DNA from 3 places in the Herbaspirillum sp. Her4 genome. Region 1 is predicted to be linked to each of the others. Evidence: predicted binding sites of a transcription regulator. Region 1 holds the regulator's gene; each other region holds the start of a gene.
The links. The regulator HrcA, encoded in region 1, represses chaperone genes, less so after heat shock. The targets are predictions, from matches to a motif close to TTAGCACTCNNNNNNNNNGAGTGCTAA.

Region 1 (7,656 bases):
GAGCAGCCGGCCAGCGAGACGGCCAGTGCAGCCAGGACGCCGATGGCGGTGGTGTGATGACGGGACTTCATTCGGGAAAGCATGCGCATAAAGATTTCAACCGGGTTGAGCCATGAGCCTAAAGCGCTATATGATAAGCTAGAACTCACTTCTTAAATAGGCATGAGTGCGTTCCGGGTGTAAAAGGGCGTTCCCCACCGCCCCGCCGGAACGGTCCGCCAGGTCTTCCCAGTGGACCGCCGCGCCTGTTCGAGACCAGTAAAACCCGGGAACCCACTCTACCATGCCGAACAATCCATCCGAACTGAAGGCCAGCGGCCTGAAGGCGACCCTGCCGCGCCTGAAGATCCTCGAAATCTTCCAGAACACCTCCGTGCGCCACCTCAGCGCCGAAGACGTCTACAAACAATTGCTGTCCGACAATCTCGACGTCGGCCTGGCCACCGTCTACCGCGTGCTGACCCAGTTCGAACAGGCCGGCCTGCTCCAGCGCAATCACTTCGAGACCGGCAAGGCCGTCTTCGAACTCAACGAAGGCTCGCACCACGACCACCTGGTCTGCCTGGATTGCGGCAAGGTCGAGGAATTCTTCGACGCCGAAATCGAGAAGCGCCAGCTCAAGATTGCCCAGGAGCACGGTTTCGAGATCGCCGACCATGCCCTGGCCCTCTACGGTCATTGCAAAAACTGCAAGAAAGTGAAGAAGTAAGTTTGCTTTCGCTTGCCTGGCTTGATTCCGGCAAGGCTGCATGAAGGAAAATGTAAAAAAGCCATGTGAGGTCTCACATGGCTTTTTTGCGTCCTGGCGCGATGGTTGTGCTGGCAGCGATCAGTGCTGGCTCAAGGCGCTGGAAAGCAGCTTGGCCGTGATGTCGACGATGGGAATGACGCGTTCGTAGGCCATGCGGGTCGGTCCGATCACGCCCAGAGTGCCGACGATGCGGCCGTTGACCTCGTAGGGGGCGGTGACGATGCTCATGTCGTCCATCGGCACCAGCTGGGATTCTCCGCCGATGAAGATCTGTACGCCCGTGGCCTTGCTGGACACATCCAGCAGCTGCAAGAGCCCGGTCTTCTGCTCGAACATGTCGAACAGGCGGCGCAGTGAATTCATGTTGGAGGAGAGGTCGGTCACCGACAGCAGGTTGCGTTCGCCGGAGATGACCACGTTGTTGTCGGCCTCTTCGTTCATGGCGTCGCTGCCGGCTTCGACGGCGGCCTGCATGAGCGCGGTCATGTCGTCGCGCAGCTGGCGCAGTTCGCCCTGCAGGTGGATGCGCACCTGGTCGAAGGACTGGCCGGCGTAATGCTGGTTGATGTAGTTGGCGGCCTGGGTCAGCTGGCTCGGGGTGTAGTCGACGTCGGTCAGGAGCATGCGGTTCTGCACGTCGCCGCCCTGGTCGACGATGACCAGCAGGATGCGCTTTTCCGACAGCCGCAGGAACTCGATCTGCTGGAACATCGATTCGCGCTTGGGCGTCATCACCACCCCGGCGAACTGCGACAGCGAAGACAGCACCTGGGCCGCATTGGTGATGATCTTCTGGGGCGAACCGCTGTGCTGCAGGCGTGCCTGCAGGCGGCCTTCGAGGGCGCTTTCGTCGATGGCCTCGACGGTGAGCAGCGTGTCGACGAACATGCGATAGCCGCGCGGCGTGGGCACGCGGCCGGCCGAGGTGTGCGGGCTGGCGACGAAGCCCATCTCTTCGAGATCGGCCATGATGTTGCGGATGGTCGCTGGCGACAGTTCCAGGCCCGACAGTTTCGACAGGGCGCGCGAGCCCACTGGCTGGCCGTCGGCGATGTACCGTTCGACCAGGGCCTTCAGGAGTGTGCGGGCGCGGTTATCGAGTTGCATGGGGCATATTCTAGCGGCATATCCGGTAAATGTGACGGCCGCATCAGTTCTTCCAGAAATTGAACAAAGGGTCAGGCTTGCGCCTGCAGCCAGTCGTGCAGCTCATGCAGGTCGCGGCAGATGGCGTCGGGCGTGATGCCTTCGGGCAGGGTGCGGTCGAAACGGTTCATCCATACTGCCCGCAAACCGGCCCGCTGCGCACCTTGCACGTCCAGCAGCGGATCGTCGCCCACATAGACGGTGGCAGCCGGGGCGACCTGCAGTGCCTCGCAGGCGGCGTGGAAGATGGCCGGATCCGGTTTGGCGCGGCCGAAGCGATGGGCGGCAATCGAGACCCCGAAGTGCCCGGCCAGGCCGATGCGCTCCAGATCGGCAAAGCCGTTGGAGACCGAACCCAGAGTGAGTTTGCCCTTCATGCGCAGCAGCGCCGGTTCGACGTCATCGAACAGCGCCACCGTGCTGCGCGCTTCGGAGAACAGGGCCATGGCCGGGTCGACCAGCGCCAGGTCCACGTCATGCTCGCGGAAGACCTCGGAGAGCGCCGTGTGGCGCAGCTTCCAGAGGTCGATGCGATACATCGGGTCGGTCTTCATCAGGGCCATGCGGCGTTCGCGCAGGCTGGCAATGGTATGGGTGGCCACCACGGCGGGTGCATGCTCGCGCAGCCAGTCGTAGAGCAGGTCTTCGGCACGTACCAGCACCGGTTCGATGGCCCACAGGGTATCGTCGAGATCGAACAGGACCGCCTCGATGGGGGAGGGAGCGGGCGAGGAGGGCAGGGAGGAAGCGCTTGGTTTCATTACAATGTCATCTCAAATTATGGTCTAATCCGCAGCATGTGGCCCATCAAATTACCCGTTCAGGCAGCCGTACCCAAAACCGTCGCCATCGTCGGCAAGTTCCAGGCCGTCGGCATCGCGCAGATCTTGTCGGACATCGCGGTGTTCCTGGAGTCGCATGGCCACACCGTGGTCTTCGAGTCCGAGACCGCCGAGAACATCGCCCTGCAAGGCTATGACAGCATGACGCCCGAGCAGATCGGGCATCACGCCGACGTGGCCATCGTGGTCGGCGGCGACGGCACCATGCTCGGCATCGCGCGCCAGCTGGCACCCTACAACGTGCCGCTGATCGGCATCAACCAGGGCCGCCTGGGCTTCATCACCGATATCGCCCAGGACCGCATGATACCGGCTCTGGCCGACATGCTGGAAGGCAAGGTCGAAGCCGAGTCGCGTTCGCTGCTGGAAGCGCGGGTCTACCGCGAGGGCAGCGAGATTTTCCGGGCGCTGGCCCTGAACGATGTGGTGGTGGCGCGCGGCTCCACCTCCGGCATGGTCGAGCTGCGGGTGGAGGTCGATGGCCGCTTCATGTACAACCAGCGTTCCGATGGTCTCATCGTGGCCACGCCCACCGGTTCCACCGCCTATGCTCTGTCGGCCGGTGGCCCCATTCTGCATCCCAGCCTGCACGGGATCGTGATGGTGCCGATTTCTCCGCATTCGCTGTCCAACCGGCCCATCACGCTGTCGGATTCCTGCGAGATCGTGATCCAGGTGGTGGCCGGGCGCGAGGTCAGCGCCAACTTCGACATGCAATCCTTGACCAGCGTGCTGCATGGCGACCGCATCGTGATCCGCCGTTCGGCGCACAAGATCACTTTCCTGCATCCCGAGGGCTGGAGTTATTTCGATACCCTGCGCGAGAAGCTGCACTGGAATGAATACCCCTCCATAGAAGGCCGATTACAATAAGCGCGCATCAAGCCCGGCCTTCGCGTGCCGGCCCGCTTGAGCCTACTGGCCTGTCCGTCCAACCCGCTGCGAGACCACCATGCTGCGTACCTTAACGATTCGCGACTTCGTGATTGTCAATGCCATCGAGCTCGAATTCGCGCGCGGATTCTCCGTCTTCACCGGCGAAACCGGCGCCGGCAAATCCATCCTCATCGATGCCCTGGCACTGGCCATGGGCGGACGGGGCGATCCCAGCGTGGTGCGCGAGGGCGCGGCCAAGGCGGATGTGAGCGCCGATTTCACCGCCACGCCGGAAGTGATGGCCTGGCTGGACGAACACGAATTCAGCGGCGAGCACGACGGCGTGCTGCTGCGCCGGGTGATCGACAATGCCGGCCGCAGCAAGGCCTACATCAACGGCAGCGCCGCCACCGCCGCGCAATTGCGCGAAGTCGGCGAGATGCTGGTGGACATCCACGGCCAGCACGCGCACCAGTCGCTGATGAAGGCCGATGCCCAGCGCCAGTTGCTGGACAGCCAGGCCGGTCTGCTGGAACCTGCGCGCGAGGTGGCTGCCGCCTACAAGACCTGGCGCGCCCTGGCCCGCCAGCGTGAGCAGTTCGAGCAGGATGCGCGCAATGTGCTGCTGGAGCGCGAGCGCCTGGAGTGGCAGGTGGCCGAGCTGCACAAGCTGGCCGTCAAGCCCGGCGAATGGGCTGACATCAGCACCGAGCACAGCCGCCTGTCGCATGCTGCTGCGCTCATTGGTGGCGCGCAGGAGGCGCTGGGCGTGATCTCGGAATCGGAGTCGCCGATCCTCTCGCAACTCTCCTCGATCACGCAGAAGCTGAGCAAGCTGGTCGATGTCGATACTGCCTTGAAGCCGGTGCTCGACGCGCTGGAACCGGCGCAGATCCAGCTGCAGGAAGCGGTCTATGCCTTGAATGATTATCTCGGCCGCGTTGAACTCGATCCCGCGCGCCTGCAGGAAGTGGAAGAGCGCCTGGAAGCCATCCATTCGACCGCCCGCAAATTCCATGTGCAGCCCGATGAGCTGCCCGAGGAGCATCGCAAGCTCTCCGAAGAATTGAAGCAACTGGCCGATGCCAGCGACCTCGATGCTCTGCGCGCGCAGGAAGACAAGCTCAAGCAAGCCTATCTGGCGCAGGCGCAGAACCTCTCCAAGGCGCGCGCCAAGGCAGCGGCCGCATTGGGCGAGGCGGTCACGGCCGCCATGCAGGATCTGTCGATGGCCGGTGGCCGTTTCGAGATCGCGCTCAATGAAGTGGAGCCGGCGGCATACGGCCTGGAACAGGTGGAATTCCTGGTGGCCGGCCACGCCGGCGTGGCACCGCGCGCCTTGGCCAAGGTGGCCTCGGGCGGTGAACTGGCGCGCATCTCGCTGGCCATCTCGGTGATCGCCTCGGCCGCCACCACGGTACCGACCCTGATCTTCGATGAAGTCGACAGCGGCATCGGCGGTGCCGTGGCCGAAGTGGTCGGACGGCTCTTGAAGCGTCTCGGCCAGGAACGGCAAGTGCTGTGCGTGACGCACTTGCCGCAGGTGGCCAGCCAGGCCAACCAGCACTACCAGGTCAAGAAGCGCAGCGAGGGCGGCAAGACCCTCTCCGACATCGACGGGCTGGACCCCAAGGCGCGCGTGGAAGAAATCGCCCGCATGCTGGGCGGACTGGAAATCACGGCCACCACGCGCAAGCACGCGCGCGAGCTGCTGGCTTCCTGATCGCCCTCACACCAAGAACATCAAGAAACCCAAGCTCAACGACCATGCCCTTCCGCAAAGAACCTCCCTACACCCACGGCAGCCCGGCCTCCACCGCCGTGGTGCTGGTCAATCTCGGCACGCCCGATGCGCCCAATGCAGGCGCGCTGCGACGCTACCTCAAGCAATTCCTGTCGGACCCGCGTGTAGTGGAAATCCCGCGTGCGGTGTGGTGGTTCATTCTCAACGGCATCATCCTGCCCTTCCGCTCCTCCAAGTCGGCCGAGAAATACGCCAGCATCTGGACCGAGGAAGGCTCGCCGCTGCGCGTGCATACACAGCGCCAGGCCGCTGCGCTGGCGGTGCAACTGGCCGGGCGCGGCCATCATCAGTTGCAGGTGGTGTATGCCATGCGCTATGGCACGCCTTCGCTGCCCGAAGTGCTGGACCAGCTGAAGCAACAGGGCTGCACGCGCATCCTGGTGCTGCCGGCCTATCCGCAGTATTCGGGCACGACCACTGCTTCCATCTTCGATGCCGTCTTCGACCATTACCGCCTGGTGCGCAACATTCCCGAGCTGCGCCTGATCCGCAACTATCACGACCAGGATGCCTACATCCAGGCGCTGCGCCAGTCGGTGCTGGATCACTGGGACCTGCACGGCCGGCCAGACAAGCTGCTGATGAGCTTCCACGGCGTGCCCAAGCGCACGCTGATGCTGGGCGATCCTTACCATTGCGAGTGCTACAAGACCGCACGCCTGCTGGCGCAATCGCTGGGGCTGACCGATGAGCAGTACCAAGTCACCTTCCAGTCGCGCTTCGGCAAGGCCGAGTGGCTGCAGCCTTACACCGCGCCCACCGCCCAGGAACTGGGCCGGCAGGGCGTGCGCCGCATCGACGTGATGTGTCCCGGTTTCACCAGCGACTGCCTGGAAACCCTGGAAGAAATCGCCATGGAAGTGAAGGAAGACTTCCTGCACGCAGGCGGCAAGGAGTTTCACTTCATCCCCTGCCTGAATGAATCACCGGCCTGGATCAACGGCATGGTGGAGATCGTCGAGCAGCACCTGGCCGGCTGGCCGACCATGAGCAATGCCGCCGCCCGCGAAGAGATGGCGCGCCAGCAGGCGATCGCCGCAGAGCGGGCAAAGGCACTCGGCGCGGATCGCTGATTTTTCAGGAAGCTTCATATCGGCCGCCGACCTCGGGCGGCCAACCGACGTCAGCCTGCTAAAATGGCGGGCTGAACGCCTTTACTGTCACCGATGTTGTCTGTCCGGCAACGATCTTGCCTGGTGCAGGGCGACCAGATTGTTCATACAAGAAAAAAACCGGGGGTAGCGGCGCTCAGAGCGTGTATTCGCTCACCAGATGCGTATAGCTGATCCAGGCGGTAGCCAGCAGGCTGTACAGGGCAACGAAGATAATGGCCGCAATCAGTGGCAGTTTCATGATGACACCTTGTTGGCGCGACAAGCGATGAGGGGAAGTGGGAATGCCGTCAAACGAGCCTGCCCCAAAGGGCGGGAACTCGAATTCAGTTTAGGTCGAGGTCGAATTAACTTGAAGTCAGACCCCGTAATTTCTGTAAGCGCGCGTAACATTTTTCTTCTTGAAATCGCATAAACAGGCAAAAAGTCGCCGGAAAGTGCCAAAAAGCCCTTGAAAAAGCAGGGACATGCCCTACTTGAGCCGCATCCCTTGGCGGACGGCGCTTCACATCAGGCTGCCGCACGCACGTAAATCATTGATTTGTTGGAGGTAATTCAGGAATGCAAGACATGGAAAAACAGGAAAACCCATCCGTCCAGCAAGACAACCAGGCTGCTGACGCCGCTGCTGCTACCGCCGCCGAGCAGGCTGCTCCGGCTGCCGCTGCCGAGCCCACGCTGGAAGACAAGCTGGCCGCAGCCGAAGCCCGTGCTGCCGAGATGCAGGACGCCTTCCTGCGTGCCCGTGCCGAAGGCGAGAACATCCGCCGCCGTGCTCAGGAAGACATCGCCAAGGCCCACAAGTTCGCCATCGAGGGCTTCGCCGAGTCGCTGCTGGCGGTCAAGGACAGTCTGGAAATGGCCCTGAAGATCGAAAACGCCTCGCTGGAATCGCTCAAGGAAGGCGTGGACATGACCTTGAAGCAACTCTCCTCGGCCTTCGAGAAGAACAAGCTGCAGGAAGTCTGCCCGCAGGCCGGCGAGAAGCTCGACCCCATGAAGCATCAGGCCGTCTCGGCCGTGCCGGCCGAGCAGGAAGCCAACACGGTGGTTGCCGTGCTGCAAAAAGGCTATATGATTTCCGACCGTCTGCTGCGTCCGGCGCTGGTGACGGTGGCCCAGGGA
Region 2 (7,656 bases), 310 kb from region 1:
GCGTCAACAATTCCATTCGCTACAACACCCCGAACTTCGGCGGCTTCAGTGGTAGCGTTATCTATGGCTTCGGTGAGCAAGCCGGCAATACCGGTGCCGGCCAGTCCTTCGGCCTGGGCGGTACTTACGCCAATGGTCCGCTGACCCTGGGCCTGGGCTATTTCCAAAGCAAGATGGGGGCTGGCTCCAGTGACGTCAACGGCGCCTCCGCCTGCAATGGGGCAGAGGCGGGCAAGGACAAGGCGGGCGATACCTGCCTGAAGACCTGGACGCTGGCAGCGGCCTATCAGTTTGGTCCGGCCAAGGTTTATGGTTCCTACTCCCGCCTGAGCCTGCCGCTGGCCAAGGTGCCGTCGCAGATCGCCTTCAATCCCAAGCATGACTACAGCTTCCGTTCGCTGGCGCATCCCAAGGCCCCTGGTGCCAAGCCTTACTATGACATGCCTGACGATGGCGATTTCCTCATCGGCGGTGCCAACCATGAATCCAGCAGCACTCTGGATGTCGGCGTGAATTACAAGATCTCGACGAACCTGGCGCTGATCAGCAGCCTGCAGTACACCCGCGCCAAGTTCGCTCGCAGCGCCGATGGCCGTCTCCTGCAGCTGAACCTGGGTGCCAAGTATGACCTGTCCAAGCGTACTTCCACCTATGCGGTCATCCGCAATCTGCGTTCGTCCGACATGTACAGCGTCGGTCTGGGCAAGGATCGCGAACCTGGCCTGGATCGCAGCCAGACCGGCATCAACGCCGGCCTGATCCACACCTTCTAAGTTCTGGCACTGCATCGGGCTCGTGGGAGCCCGATGTTTTGGCCCGCATCTGCAAGGATGCGGGTCTTTTTTTATGCAGAAACCTTTGTGAGGTCGATGCTCGGTCAACTCAATTGCGCGAACTCGGCGAGGAGGCCTTGCATTCCGGATCCGCTCCGATCGCCGCCCAACAAAAAACCCGCATCATCGCTGATGCGGGTTTTTTACTTGCAGCACAGGCCATGCGACGCATGGCCCGCAGCCGGAAGGCCAATTACATCATGCCGTCCATGCCGCCCATGCCGCCCATACCACCCATGCCGCCAGGCATGCCGGCCGGCTTGTCCTCGGTCACTTCGGCCACCAGGGCGTCGGTGGTCAGGATCAGGCTGGCCACGGAGGCAGCGTTTTGCAGAGCCGAACGGGTCACCTTGGCCGGATCCAGCACGCCCAGTTCCACCAGGTCACCGTAGGTGCCGTTGGAGGCGTTGTAGCCGAAGTTGCCCGAACCTTCCAGCACCTTGTTCACCACCACCGACGGCTCGTCGCCGGCGTTGAAGACGATCTGGCGCAGCGGCTCTTCGATGGCGCGCAGCACGATCTTGATACCGGCTTCCTGATCCGGATTGTCACCCTTCAGGTCCTTGACGTTGGCGCGAGCGCGCAGCAGGGCAACGCCACCGCCAGGCACGACGCCTTCTTCAACAGCAGCGCGGGTAGCGTGCAGGGCGTCTTCGACGCGGGCCTTCTTTTCCTTCATTTCGACTTCGGTGGCAGCGCCAACCTTGATCAGTGCAACACCGCCGGCCAGCTTGGCCACGCGCTCTTGCAGCTTTTCACGGTCGTAGTCGGAGGTCGCTTCGCCGATCTGGGTGCGGATCATTGCCACGCGAGCTTCGATGCCAGCGGCTTCGCCGTTGCCGTCGATGATGGTGGTGTTTTCCTTGCCGATTTCAACGCGTTTGGCTTGGCCCAGTTCAGCCAAGGTAGCCTTTTCCAGGGTCAGGCCGACTTCTTCGGCGATCACTTGGCCGCCGGTCAGGATGGCGATGTCTTCCAGCATGGCCTTGCGGCGGTCGCCGAAACCAGGAGCCTTGACGGCAGCGGTCTTCAGGATGCCACGGATGTTGTTGACCACCAGGGTAGCCAGGGCTTCGCCTTCGACGTCTTCAGCCACGATCAGCAGCGGACGGCCAGCCTTGGCGACTTGTTCCAGCACCGGCAGCAGGTCACGGATGTTGGAGATCTTCTTGTCGAACAGCAGGATGAAGGGATTGTCCAGAGCGACGATCTGCTTCTCTTGGTTGTTGATGAAGTACGGCGACAGGTAGCCACGGTCGAATTGCATACCTTCGACGATGTCCAGTTCGTTTTCCAGCGACTTGCCGTCTTCCACGGTGATGACGCCTTCCTTGCCGACCTTTTCCATGGCCTTGGCGATGATGTCGCCGATGTCCGCGTCGGAATTGGCCGAGATCGAGCCGACTTGAGCGATTTCCTTGGAGGTGGTGGTGGGCTTGGCCAGGTTCTTCACTTCACCGACGATGGCGGTGACAGCCTTGTCGATACCGCGCTTCAGGTCGGTCGGGTTGAAGCCGGCGGCGACGTACTTGAAGCCTTCGCGCACGATGGCTTGAGCCAGCACGGTTGCGGTGGTGGTACCGTCACCGGCGTTGTCGGAGGTCTTGGAAGCGACTTCCTTGACCAGCTGGGCACCCATGTTTTCCAGCTTGTCCTTCAGTTCGATTTCCTTGGCGACGGAAACGCCGTCCTTGGTCACGGTCGGGGCGCCGAAGCTGCGCTCCAGCACGACGTTGCGTCCCTTGGGGCCCAGGGTGACCTTGACTGCGTTGGCCAGGATGTTGACGCCGTTGACGACCTTGGCGCGTGCTTCATCGCCGAAAATAACTTGCTTTGCTGCCATGTTGGATTCTCCAGAAATTCGGTTCAGTTCATGTCGCCGGGCTCGGGCCTGAAGATTCAGGGAGCACCGGCTGCTGTCTTGTTGCCGATGGCCTTCACGTTTTCTCTATCTATATAGAAGGAAAAGGAAGGCCGGATGCCGAATTACTTCTCGACGACGGCGAACAGGTCTTCTTCGCGCATGACCAGCAGTTCCTGGCCATCGATCTTCACGGCCTGGCCGGAGTACTTGCCGAACAGAACGCGGTCGCCGACCTTCACGGCCAGTTGGCGGACCTTGCCATCTTCCAGGATCTTGCCGTTGCCGACGGCCAGGACTTCGCCTTGGTCCGGCTTTTCGGTCGCTGCGTCAGGCAGAACGATACCGGAAGCAGTCTTGGTTTCCTGGTCGAGGCGCTTGACGATAACGCGATCGTGCAAAGGGCGAAGATTCATGAGAACTCCTTAATTTTCAATAAGTTAGCATTGATTGCGGCGATGCCTGCAACGGTTTTCTTCCAAATGCAGCAGACGTCACCGCATGAAAAAGGGGATTGCGCCCGGCGGCGCTGTTAGCACTCTGCCGTGACGAGTGCTAAGTATAGGGATGGGTTGGGGAATTTTCAAGGCGTCAATTGCCGTGTTTGCGCGCCTGGTCTGCTGTCGGAAATCATCTAAGTCAGGATTTTTGTCACTTAACTCTGGATTTTCCGTTGGAAGCACGAATTTCCATAAAGAAACGTTTTACCTCAATGCTGTGTGGCATTGATAATTTTTCTCCGTTTCGGGGTTCTACCCACGTTGCATCTCGTACCGCCTTGTTTAAAGCCCTACCAAGAGTCTTGGCTTCTTTCTCAGTTAAGCCGGCAAACAAATGGACTTTCTTGGATTTTTCTTCCATCCCTACTTTTTGCAGATAGGCCGGCAAATCCTCCAGTGATCTCTTCACGCCATCTGCTTCCGTTTGGAAATGGCCGTGCAAAATGGCTGAGATAATTGCATTTTGGAAATGAACCTGTTTCCAGCTGGGCTGAGCATCAAAAGAGGAATTTGCTCGTGAGACCTGGCGAAGGTCATATCTGCAAAAAAAACAAATGGCCAGATTTTGCACAGGAGGTGGATGAAAGCTGCCTCCGAGGATTGGACGATGCGTGGCTAGTGGCATTGAGCATGATGTGCATCTGTCTTCAAGTGGTTCTCCGTGTATCCGACACAGAGTGATATCTCGAAATCGCCAATCAAGCCGAAGATACGGTGTATGGTCACCTCGCCAGCAATGTGGGCAAAATCTGTAGTCGATATCGTCACACTTCCGGCGTAGTAAGAGGTCTTTCAAATAAGGTTGCTCGACAAAGCGGCAACAACTTCTTCGGATCACCTCAAGAACGCTATGTGAAATACGGCACCGCTCACCAAAAATATCGAGCTGCTTTGCGGTCATGCAGAAGTCCATGTCCGGATCCTTTGTCGTCTCGAATATTTTGTGAAACTGGAGAAAGCTGATGTCGTGTCGCTGAGCTATTCGCTGCGTCAAAGAAGCAAGTGTTTCAGTCGGAAAAGGTGGATCAACACCTGGAAAAAATAGATGCATAAATTAGAAGAGGTGGAGCTGCCGATGCCCTGCTCTACTCAACTTGTACTTTCCTGCCGACTGGCGGAGAGCCTGCAAAGATAGCCATTCCGCGAATCGAATATCAGCAGTTGAGTCGGCTTCTTGTACAAAGACTTTCAGTGCTGGCATGTGGACTGAATCGATTGTTGTACTTACCTGATCGCTAGCGGCCGCACGACAAAACTCTCTTAGCCGGGCATATCCGCGCTCAATACATCGAGTAGCATCTTCAGTCCTGAAGATCTGCTGGCTACGGCCAGTCCCTATATGACTGTCAATATGCTCTTTGAAACCGAAGATCCAAACCAATTTGGAGATAGCATCAAGGCTGAGATTCGAGAGCGCTGACTCCAGCGGATCCTGGGGGAGAAAAGTCGCACTATCTGAGCTCAGTTTGCTTTGAACGAGTGATGCTACGCGAACACTGGCTTTCAAAGGGAGGAGAGATTCTGGCTCAACACCTGTCCACGCGGCGCCACAATTGCAACTCAATAGTGAAGGACGCATCCATTGAATATAGCGGCGGCACCGTGGGCACCGATCAATTAGTGTGCAGTTGTGGTTGGGGCAGGCACACACAAACTGAAAGTCCCAGGTTTGACGGCAGTAGCCGCTCTCATCGAGACACTTGGCGCATATCTGTGGCCGAAGCGGACGTATCAGATATGGTTTCCTGATAATGATCGTATCCAAGGTATGGAACGGCATCCCATCTTGATGCCGGCGTCTCCACATTGCACGTTCTATTTTCTCCACAGAGCTTCCGAATGTGTACGCAATGTCTCGACAATCTTCGAACTTGAATCGATTTAGTTTGTCTCTTCCCAGTCGCTGATAAAGCCAATGGATACCCTGGACGGCGTTTGCATTCGCCATGCGGAGTACAAAGCCCATCAGAGCCTCATCAGGTTCTGGTGAGCTTTGTCTCGGCATTGGGAGGAAATCACGCAGGCCCAAAGATATTCTCCGCATCAGTGCTGTTTCCGAAAACGGAGTGGAACCCTTCTTTCAGGCAATCCTGATCGAGGGAGGTCTTTTTGGACTTAAGTCCTGATGCTGCACTGGCAATCAATATCTGCTTTAACGTTCGTGGAACGCCGTTGGTCATCTTATGAAGTTGTTTCGTGAAGGTCGTTACCGGCATGAAGTCAAAGGAGCTGACCTCTTGAGCAATTCTCAGAAGAAGACCGGACCATGATGCGTCATGCTTAAATTCAGACATCGTGAAGGTGGCTGGAGCTCTCGACGCTAGTTGATCGTTGCTGTCGCCCAAAGGAATGAACTCCCTGGTTCCCATCATCACAATCACGATTCCAGCACTATCTCTGAGCACTTTGATCCAGTCAGTGATGGCCGCTGCTGAAAGAGTTCGTCTTCCGCGAGAGATATGCTGTGATTCATCGATGAAGACCGCAACAACCTTGCGCTCCTTTAAAGTTGTTGCGAGTAATGCGCTTTGATCTGCGATCGTCGAAGTGCGAACGACTGTTTGATATCCAAGTTGCTTCATCAAACCTGACACCAACTGACCAACGGACGTGTTCGCTCCCGCGGAAACAGTAAGGCACATAGAGCCGGTAGGTACTCGAGAGTCAGTTGCAAGACCTTGTTGCACAAGTTTGATGAGCGAAGATTTTCCACATCCGGACGGCGCAATAACTACGCCGCCAAAGCTGACGTCGGAAAGACTATTGAGGTAAATAAGCTCGAGGATGCCGTCATATGCTTCCTGAAATTGCTGGTGCATGACGAGCGTCGCGTTCACTTGACGAGCGATGTGGGCTAAGCTTTTGGGGTTCATGTGGGATCTTTCAATCAAGTAGGATGCTCGAAAATAATGGAATATCTTCTGGACGGATTGGCAAGCCCTCCTTGGCTTCTACGAGTTGCTCGGGCGCTCGAGATGCGGTGGCTTTCAAATCGCCTGCGGATAGAAGTGTCTGAGAGGACGTCAATGATCCGAACTGCTGCGCCGCTTTGATGTTCTTCTTCCCTAAATTTCCTTTTAAGAATCCCTCGTACATATCAATCATTTCCAGTTTTCCTTGTCCCAGTACCAGAATCGTGTCTTTTTTTCTTAATTCGCTTTTCTTGGCCAAGCGAATTGCGCGGTGTTGAATTACCGATAGGCCTTCGGTGTACTCAGGGTAGATGCTAGGAACTCGAAGCCATTTTCCGTTTCGAGGATCTTGTACAAATACGTAGTTCAGGTCTTCTGGTTGGTACTTGACCAGTGTCTTGAAGGTCAGGCCAATTTGCCTCCGAAGCTGTTGCAACTCAATGCTGTTGTATTTCAGGTAGGCACTTTCAATCCCAGAATTTCCGACGGTAAGATTTTTCGTCAGCGCGCTAATAAGCCCTAGCTCTTGCTCGGATGCCGAAAATTCCGGAGGGGGGAGGCGCTCAAATCCTTCTTTAAAGGTTTGGAATGGTTGCGCTAACGTATATTCATTGACGTCCATCGGCATGACATCTACGAACAATTTGAGTAGTCCTTGGCACAACTGACTAAAGGTAATAGCAGCAGTCTTTTTCGGATCAGGTGGCAGATAATTGTTCTCAGGTTTATGAACGCGCCCTTGCGCCGGCAGGTTTTGCGAAACAACGCCAAGTGCGCGTTCGACCTTCGGCTTGAGCCAGGGCTGGCGAACGGCGCAATATTGAATGTCGGTATTCAAATGCCAGGCCGCCATCTTGAACTGTGGAGAGTGGAACTCCAGGCCGTTGTCGACGACTGCCAGTTCAAAAATTCCGCAGCCCATCCATGGATTTTTCAGAAATGAAACGCCTTCCGTGTATATCTGCTTTGGACTGATTGCGATTTTTAGAGCATTTAAGGTCGGGCCGAGACCGGTTCCCCAAAAGCTTATGTAGAAGCCGATCACATACCCCGAGTAGGAGTCCACTACGATGGTGATGGTTGGACGTCCCATAGGGAGCCCGGACCGATCACAAATCACCACGAGATCAAGCTGCGTGTGATCTACCTCCACGCGCTCAAGAACACGTGATGCCCTAGGCCCTCCCATTGAGTAACGCCACTTGTTGCGGGCATAGGCAACTCCGTGCCGGGCAGCGTCGCGGTGGTACTTATCCACTTCATTGGCAATGCGTCGGACAGTGGAAGTACTGACCTCAGAGTGTGTGTTCGAGAGAGCTTTTAGTTGTCGATTCACCAGCAACACAGCGCGGCTGAGTGGATATCGAGCTCTAGTGAAGTATTCGGCACGCAGGACCTTCCGAACCAACTCTAAGGTGGTTGTCGAAATTTTTCGGTCACGCTTACGTAGGTGGTTTTTCGAGAGCATTGCATGAGGGTTCATGCTAGACAGATCCAGTTTCCGCCAGTTTTCACACACCCAAGATGTTGAAGGAGCTGTTTCATTCCTT
Region 3 (7,656 bases), 1.5 Mb from region 1:
TTTGGCCGGCCCTTCCGGTGCCGGCAAGTCCACGCTGCTGAAGATGATCGCGGCCATCGAGCGGCCCACTTCGGGCAAGCTCACCGTCAGCGGCACCGACATCGCGGGCTTGAAACCTTCCGGCCTGCCCTACCTGCGGCGCAACCTGGGGCTGATCTTCCAGCAGCAGAAGCTGTTGCTGGACCGTAATCTGCTGGCCAACGTGATGCTGCCGCTGATCGTGACCGGCTCTTCCCGCCCGGATGCGGAAAAGCGCGCCCGCGCCGCGCTCGACAAGGTCGACCTGCTGGAGAAGGCCATGTGCGAGCCGCTGGAACTGTCCGGCGGTGAGCAGCAGCGCGTGGCCATTGCGCGCGCCATCGTCAACCGTCCGCAGATCATTCTGGCTGACGAGCCGACGGCCAATCTGGACCGGGCCAATGCCAACAAGGTGCTGGCCGCCCTGAAATCCTTCCACGGCGTGGGCGTGACCTGCCTGATCTCGACCCACGACGAAAATTTCCTCACCGGTGCCGACCGCATCATCTACCTGGACCGTGGCCGCATCGTCGATGGCTGGCACAACGGCGTGGCCAATCCCGTGGAGGTGTCGCCATGAACTGGCTCCGACAGCATTTCGCCGCCATTGCGGACGCCCTGCGCCACCTGCTGCGCTCGCCGGGCAATTTCCTGTTGAACGTGCTGGTGGTCTCGATTGCGCTGGCGCTGCCCTTTGCCGGCCTCTCGGCGCTGGAAAACGTGCGCCCGATCTCGGAGCAGATGTCGGTGGAACCGGAGATCAGCATCTTCATGAAACCCGATGCCAGCCGCGAGGCCGCGCAGGCCGTGGGCAAGACCATCAGCCAGGTGTTGAAGGACAGCAACACCAATGGCAAGGTCGAGTTCATCCCGCGCGAAAAAGCCTTCGATGCGATGAAGAGCAAGACCGGCCTGGCCGACGTGCTCGCCACGCTGGGCAGCAATCCGCTGCCGGACAGCTACGTGGTGCGCCTGCCCGGCTTCGAGAACGCCATGAATGCCAGCCGGGTGGACGACATCGCCCAGCAGCTCAAGAAGCAGCCGGGCGTGGATACGGTGCAGATCGATTCCGAATGGGTCAAGCGCCTGGCGGCGCTGCTGCGCATCCTGCGACTGGTGCTGCTGTTCCTGGGGATCACGCTGGGGGCGGTGGTGGTGGCGGTCGTCTTCAACACGATTCGCCTGCAGGTGATGACGCAGCGCGACGAAATCGAGGTCTCGCGGCTGTTCGGGGCGACCAATTCCTTCATCTATCGTCCGTTCTATTACACCGGCGCGCTGCTGGGCCTGTGTGCGGGCGCGGTGGCGCTGGGGCTGGTGGTGGCGGCGCAGCAGCCGCTCAATGAAGCCATCCTGGATTTCGCCCACCTGTATGCCTCGGAATTCCAGCTGGCCCTGCCCAGCCCCATGGCCATCGGCCTGCTGCTGGCCATCAGCGGCTTGTTGGGCTTGTTCGGGGCGATGCTCTCGGTGCGCAGGCAGTTGGCCAGGAAGGCTTGAGCGCCAGCTCAGCCATCCGGTTCGCCAAGCCAGAAAGCCCGCTCATGCGGGCTTTCCTTTTTTGACAGGAACATTCACCTGATCCTGCTGCCCATACAATAAGAGCGGCGTCAGATCGTCTTCTACTTGAAGCCAAGTTCATTTGACCGGTTTACCACCCCCCCCCAGCACCGAAGCTTCCCAATGCAGGATGGCCATTTCCTGCGCCTTGCCCCTCACTTGGCGCGCTGCAAAAAAGTGTTACAAGTTTCTGGCCCCCTTTTGACCCCAATCGCAACTTTTGTCGCCCAAAGGCGACTAATATGAAGGGGAAGCAACGCAATGATTAGCTGAGAAGCAATAGTTCTTGGCTATCAACACCGCACCATCATGCAATTAGCACTCTTGGGTGACGAGTGCTAGAATACCTTATTGAATTGCTCCAGTTTTATCGGAGCACAGCACCAAACAGCGTCTGGCCACGTTGGCCGCGCCGGGGAAGTTGGCAACATTGCCCCCGGCAACCGAAGCATCCGCTTCCTACCGTTTCATACTGTTTCCGCAAAGGAACCAAGGAGAATCCATGAAAACTGCGTCTGCACACACTGCACTCATGCCTGCCGAGTCCAATGCACTCGCGCTGGGTTTTTCCGGCAGCCTGGGCAATATCGACGCGTATATCTCGGCAGTGAACCGCCTGCCCATGCTGACCCACGAAGAAGAGATCAAGCTGGCGCGCGACCTGCGTGAAAAGAACGACCTGGGCGCCGCTCAGAAGATGGTGCTGTCGCACCTGCGCTTGGTGGTGTCGATTGCCCGTGGCTATCTCGGCTACGGCCTGCCGCACGCCGACCTGATCCAGGAAGGCAATATCGGCCTGATGAAGGCCGTCAAGCGCTTCGACCCGGCCCAGAACGTGCGTCTGGTGTCTTATGCCATGCACTGGATCAAGGCCGAGATCCACGAGTACATCCTGAAGAACTGGCGTCTCGTGAAGGTCGCGACCACCAAGGCCCAGCGCAAGCTGTTCTTCAACCTGCGCAGCCACAAGGAAGGCCTGGACGCGATGACGCCGGCCCAGGTCGAGGCCCTGGCCAAGACCCTGGACGTCAAGCGCGAAGAAGTGATCGAGATGGAAACCCGTCTGTCCGGTCGCGACATCGCCCTGGAGTCGCCCACCGATGATGAAGATGACAAGTTCGCCCCCATCGCCTACCTGTCCTCCGACAATTCGGAACCGACCCGCGTGATCGAAGCCAAGCAGTACGACCGCCTGCAATCCGAAGGCCTGGAAGCGGCCCTGTCCAAGCTGGATGACCGTTCGCGCCGCATCGTCGAAGCCCGCTGGCTGGCCAATGACGACGGCTCGGGTGCAACCCTGCATGAACTGGCTGACGAGTTCGGCGTGTCGGCCGAGCGTATCCGCCAGATCGAAGCAGTCGCGCTGAGGAAAATGAAGACCGCGCTGCAGGCTTATTCCTGATCCGGATTTCATTCAGGTCAGCAGCAATGAAAAAGGCACCCTCGGGTGCCTTTCTTTTTATCCAAACGATTTATATCGTTTCAAGCCATCACGACAGCAGCAGCTTGATGTCATGCGCCAGCGTCTGCGGCCCTTGTCCGTGCTTGACGAACAGGCGGATGTGTCCCTGCGGATCGAATACGTAGCTGCCCGCCGTGTGATCCATCGTATAGCTGCCCGGCTGCTTGCCCGGCACCTTCTGGTAGAACACCTTGAATTCCTTGGCCACCTTCTCGGTCTGCTGCAGATCGCCGCGCAAGCCAAGGAAACGCTTGTCGAAGGCCGGCACGTATTGCGCCAGCACTTCCTGGGTATCCCGCTCCGGATCGACGGTCACGAAGAGCACCTGCACGCGGTCGGCGTCCGGCCCCAGTTCCTTCATGACGTTGGACATCTCGACCATGGTGGTCGGGCACACGTCCGGGCACTGGGTATAGCCGAAGAACATCACCACCACCTTGCCCTTGAAATCGGCCAGAGTGCGCGGCTTGCCGGTGTGGTCGGTCAGTGCGAAGTCCTTCGCGTAATCCAGCCCGGTGACATCGGTATTGTTGAACTTCAGTTCAGGCTTGGACGGCCCGCAGGCCGCCAGCAGCGTTGCGCAGCCAGCCAGCAGCAGCGCCGAGAGGAATCGTTTCATGCGTTCAAGGAATCAGAAACTGCGGAACAGGAAATAATGGTCCACCAGCAGCACCGCAAACAGGATGGACAGGTAGACGATCGAATAAGCAAAGGCCTTGCGCGCGATCAGGTCGGTGTAGTGGCGATAGATCTGCCACGAATACCAGAAGAAGATCGCACCCAGCACGATGGCGGTACCCAGGTAGATCAGGCCGCTCATGCCGATGGCGAAGGGCAGCATGCTCACCGCCAGCAGTGCAATGGTGTACATCAGGATGTGCAGCTTGGTGACATCCATGCCATGCGTGATGGGCAGCATCGGCAGGCCGGACTTGGCGTAATCGTCGCGGCGGTACATGGCCAGCGCCCAGAAGTGCGGCGGGGTCCAGATGAAGATGATCATCACCAGCACCCAGGCCTGCATCGGCACGTCATTGGCCATGGCCGCCCAGCCCAGCGCGGGCGGCATGGCGCCGGCCAGGCCGCCGATGACGATGTTCTGCGAGGTCGCCGGTTTCAGGATGATGGTGTAGATGATGGCGTAGCCGACGAAGGTGGCGAAGGTCAGCCACATGGTCAGCGGATTGACCAGGTTGTACAGCACCCACATGCCCAGGCCACCCAGCACGCCCGAGAACACCAGCGTCTGTCCCACCGTGATTTCGCCGCGCGCCATCGGACGGCGGGCGGTGCGGGCCATGCGCGAATCGATCTCGCGCTCGACCAGGCAATTGATGGCGAAGGCCGCGCCGGCCAGCAGCCAGATGCCCAGCGTGCCGAAGATGACCTTGTGCCAGTCCGGCAGGTCGGGCGTGGAAAGGAACATGCCGATCACGGCACAGAACACTGCCAGCTGCGTCACGCGCGGCTTGGTCAGTGCCCAGTACTGGGCGATGCGGTTGGGTTGGGCGGTCAATGTGGTCATGGCGTGACGGGCCGGGCGGATGCTGGTGGAGCAGCGGCGGCCAGGCCGGAGGGTGCGTAACGGACCTTGTAGTTTAACATGACCATCAGGATGACCAGCAGCGCCGCGCCGCCGTTGTGGATCACCGCAATGGCCAGCGGCCAGTTCAGATAGATGGTCGCCAGACCAGTACAGAGCTGCAAACCCAGCACCGTCAGCATCCAGCGGGCGGTCTTGCGCAAGCCTTCATCACGCAGCGCGCGGTGTGCCAGCCATACAACATACAAGATGACGACAAAGGCAAAACTGCGATGCACCCAGTGGATCGCGGTCAGCGCTTCCACCGGCAGGTAGTCGCCCGAGGAGGTCATGCCGAGATGGCGCCAGAGCGTGAAGCCATGTTCGAAGTCCATCTCCGGCACCAGCTTGCCATTGCACAGCGGGAAATCGGAACAGGCCAGCGCCGCGTAATTGGTGCTGACCCAGCCGCCCAGCGCAATCTGCAAGCCCAGCAAGGCCGCGCCGATGGTGGCCGGCACGATCAGCGCACGGCCTGCGGGCGAGACCGGCACATGCTGCTCCTGCCGCGCCCCCAGCCAGGCCAGCATGGCCAGGAGCGTCAGGCCCAGCAGCAGGTGGATGGTGACGATGATCGGTTGCAGCTTCATGGTCACGGTCCACGCACCGAAGGCGCCCTGCAGGCAGACGAAGCCCAGGAGCGCCGTCGGGAACCAGGGACGGAACTGCAGTTCGGTCTTGCCCGACTTGATCCAGCGCCGCCAGGCGGCCACCATCAGCACGATGATGAGGAAGCCCACGGCCATGGCGAAATAGCGGTGGATCATTTCGATCCAGGCCTTGGCCCAGGTCACCGGACCAAACGGCATGGCCTCCTGCGCGGCATTGATGTGCTCGTGCGCCAGCAGCGGATTGGCATGGCTGTAGCAGCCCGGCCAGTCGGGACAGCCGAGGCCCGAATCGGTCAGGCGCGTGAAGGCCCCGAACATGATCAGGTCGAAGGTAAAGAACAGCGTCACCCACACCAGCTTGCGGTATTTGTTGGCCACGCCCTGTGCGCGCCACACCAGCGCCAGCGGAATCAGGGCCACCACGAGCCCGGTCAGGCCCAGTTGTATCAGCGTCGTTGCATTCATCTTGAGTCAAACGTGCGTCACTGCGCGCAGGGGATCCATCCGCATCAGCCGATGGAGGAAGCGCGCAGCAATTTGGAAATGTCCTTCTTCATCTTGCCGGGATCGGGGTCCTTGGGGAAGCGCATCATCAGGTTGCCCAGCGGGTCGATCAGGTAGATGTGGTCTTCGGCCGAGGTGCCGGCATCGGCCGGCAACCAGGACTGCAATTTGCCGGCGTCAACCCGAAGGATATCGGTTCCGTCGAATTCGCGCAGGAGCATGGTCGCAATCGGCGCGCGATCCGTGACCAGCCATACGCGCTCGATGCGCTCCATTTCCTTGCCTTGCATCAGCCGCAGCTGGCGCATGGTCAGCAGTTTCTTCTGGCAGGGTTCGCCGCAGTCGCCGCGATCGACCTGCAGCATCACCCACTTGCCCTTGTAATCCTGCAGCTTGGCCGGACCGCCATCGATGGCACTGCTGCCCAGATCCGGAATCGGATACTGGCGCGGATCGATCAGCGCACCATAGTTGTTGCGGCTCTGCGGCTTGATCACGTAATAGGTGAGGTAGGAAGCGATGAGCGGTGCGGCACACACGGCCACCACCGCCAGCATCTTCCAGCGGCCGATGCGGCGGCGGCGCGCCTCGTCGATGGATGCGGCTTGCGCGGATTGTGGAGCTTCAGGCTTTGTCATGACGACCACGTTTGAATCCTGTCACGATGAAAAAAAGAAGAGCCATGCCCGCCAGTGCATACCACTGCACGGCATAGCCGCGATGACGATCGATGCCCAATGAAGGAGCGGGCCAGTCGCGCACCAAGGTATCGCCCGCCGCCCCGCCCTGCTCGATCACCAGCGGTGCGAGCGGCACCCCGCTGGCCTTGGCCAGTGCCGGCACATCGAGATTCTGCAGGATGGCTTGCGGACGCGGCGCATCGGCCGTCCCCAGTTGCAGCACATGCCCGGCATCGCGGCGCAGGATGCCTTCCACCTCGGTGACTCCTGATGGCGGCGGCACCTGCGGCACACGCGTGCGATCGGACGCATCGCGCGGAGCCCAGCCACGTGCCACGACCACGGCCGGTCCACTGCCCTCGGGCTGGAACAGCGTGAGGACATGGAAACCGACTACGCCGTTGTAGGGGCGGTTCTCCAGATACAGCGTCCACTGCGGAAGATAGTGGCCGCGCAGGCGGATCTGTCGAAACTCCGCATCGCTCGCATCAACCGGCAGCGCACTCAGAGGAGCCTCGCTGCCCCGCGCCTGCATGCGCTGCTGCAAGCCCAGCTTTTCCTCGGCGCGATGCGTCTGCCACTGGCCCAGCGCAATGCCGGCGGCAGCCACGAGCAGCGTGGCGCAAAACGGGATGAGGCGAAAAACGAATCGGGTCGGCATCGATGAAGTTTGGCCTTACAATGAAGCGCACACAGGACAAGAAAAAATCTTGCACATCAGCGTCGCAGCATACCGCATGCACGCCTTCGGAGACAGGGTTCCATCCTCATGAAAATCATCGTCGCCATCGCCTTCATCCTGATCCTGGCCAGCCTGGCCTCGGCACTGATCTTCCTGATGCGCGACAAGGGCAAAAGCAATCGCACGGTCCAGGCGCTGACGCTGCGGGTCGGCTTCTCGGTGGCGCTGTTCCTCTTCATCCTGCTGAGCTACAAGCTGGGCTGGATACAGCCGACCGGCATCCGCTGAGGTCATCCGCACGCACCCCACAAAAAAGCCGCACCGAAGTGCGGCTTTGTCATGGCGCAGACGTTGCCTGCCTTACAGCCAGTACACCACCACATACAGGCCCAGCCACACCACATCCACGAAGTGCCAGTACCACGCCGCACCTTCGAAGGCGAAGTGATGCGTGGGCGTGAAGTGCCCGCGCAGCACGCGATAGAGCACCACCGACAGCATGATCGCGCCCATGGTCACGTGGAAGCCGTGGAAGCCGGTCAGCATGAAGAAGGTCG

Region 2: the regulator HrcA is predicted to act here: its motif matches at 3,227-3,253, upstream of groES (co-chaperone GroES).
Region 3: the regulator HrcA is predicted to act here: its motif matches at 1,894-1,920, upstream of rpoH (RNA polymerase sigma factor RpoH).

What each region holds. Positions count from the first base shown of each region.
Region 1 covers NZ_CM176330.1:1,812,662-1,820,317, forward strand. Annotated here, with positions in the region: gene ACWFUC_RS08300 (outer membrane protein assembly factor BamE) at 1-71, opposite strand, end outside; gene fur (ferric iron uptake transcriptional regulator) at 284-709, shown strand; gene hrcA (heat-inducible transcriptional repressor HrcA) at 830-1,858, opposite strand; gene ACWFUC_RS08315 (HAD family hydrolase) at 1,930-2,658, opposite strand; gene ACWFUC_RS08320 (NAD kinase) at 2,695-3,612, shown strand; gene recN (DNA repair protein RecN) at 3,692-5,338, shown strand; gene hemH (ferrochelatase) at 5,383-6,492, shown strand; gene grpE (nucleotide exchange factor GrpE) at 7,093-7,656, shown strand, end outside.
Region 2 covers NZ_CM176330.1:2,119,606-2,127,261, forward strand. Annotated here, with positions in the region: gene ACWFUC_RS09660 (porin) at 1-773, shown strand, start outside; gene groL (chaperonin GroEL) at 1,027-2,676, opposite strand; gene groES (co-chaperone GroES) at 2,820-3,110, opposite strand; gene ACWFUC_RS09675 (hypothetical protein) at 3,346-3,819, opposite strand; partial or broken gene ACWFUC_RS09680 (TniQ family protein) at 3,856-4,245, opposite strand; gene ACWFUC_RS09685 (TniQ family protein) at 4,249-5,238, opposite strand; gene ACWFUC_RS09690 (TniB family NTP-binding protein) at 5,210-6,067, opposite strand; gene ACWFUC_RS09695 (hypothetical protein) at 6,078-7,656, opposite strand, start outside.
Region 3 covers NZ_CM176330.1:270,449-278,104, forward strand. Annotated here, with positions in the region: gene ACWFUC_RS01255 (cell division ATP-binding protein FtsE) at 1-598, shown strand, start outside; gene ftsX (permease-like cell division protein FtsX) at 595-1,518, shown strand; gene rpoH (RNA polymerase sigma factor RpoH) at 2,081-2,980, shown strand; gene ACWFUC_RS01270 (SCO family protein) at 3,069-3,659, opposite strand; gene cyoE (heme o synthase) at 3,672-4,565, opposite strand; gene ACWFUC_RS01280 (COX15/CtaA family protein) at 4,562-5,698, opposite strand; gene ACWFUC_RS01285 (SCO family protein) at 5,743-6,375, opposite strand; gene ACWFUC_RS01290 (SURF1 family protein) at 6,362-7,078, opposite strand; gene ACWFUC_RS01295 (twin transmembrane helix small protein) at 7,187-7,387, shown strand; gene ACWFUC_RS01300 (cytochrome c oxidase subunit 3) at 7,460-7,656, opposite strand, start outside.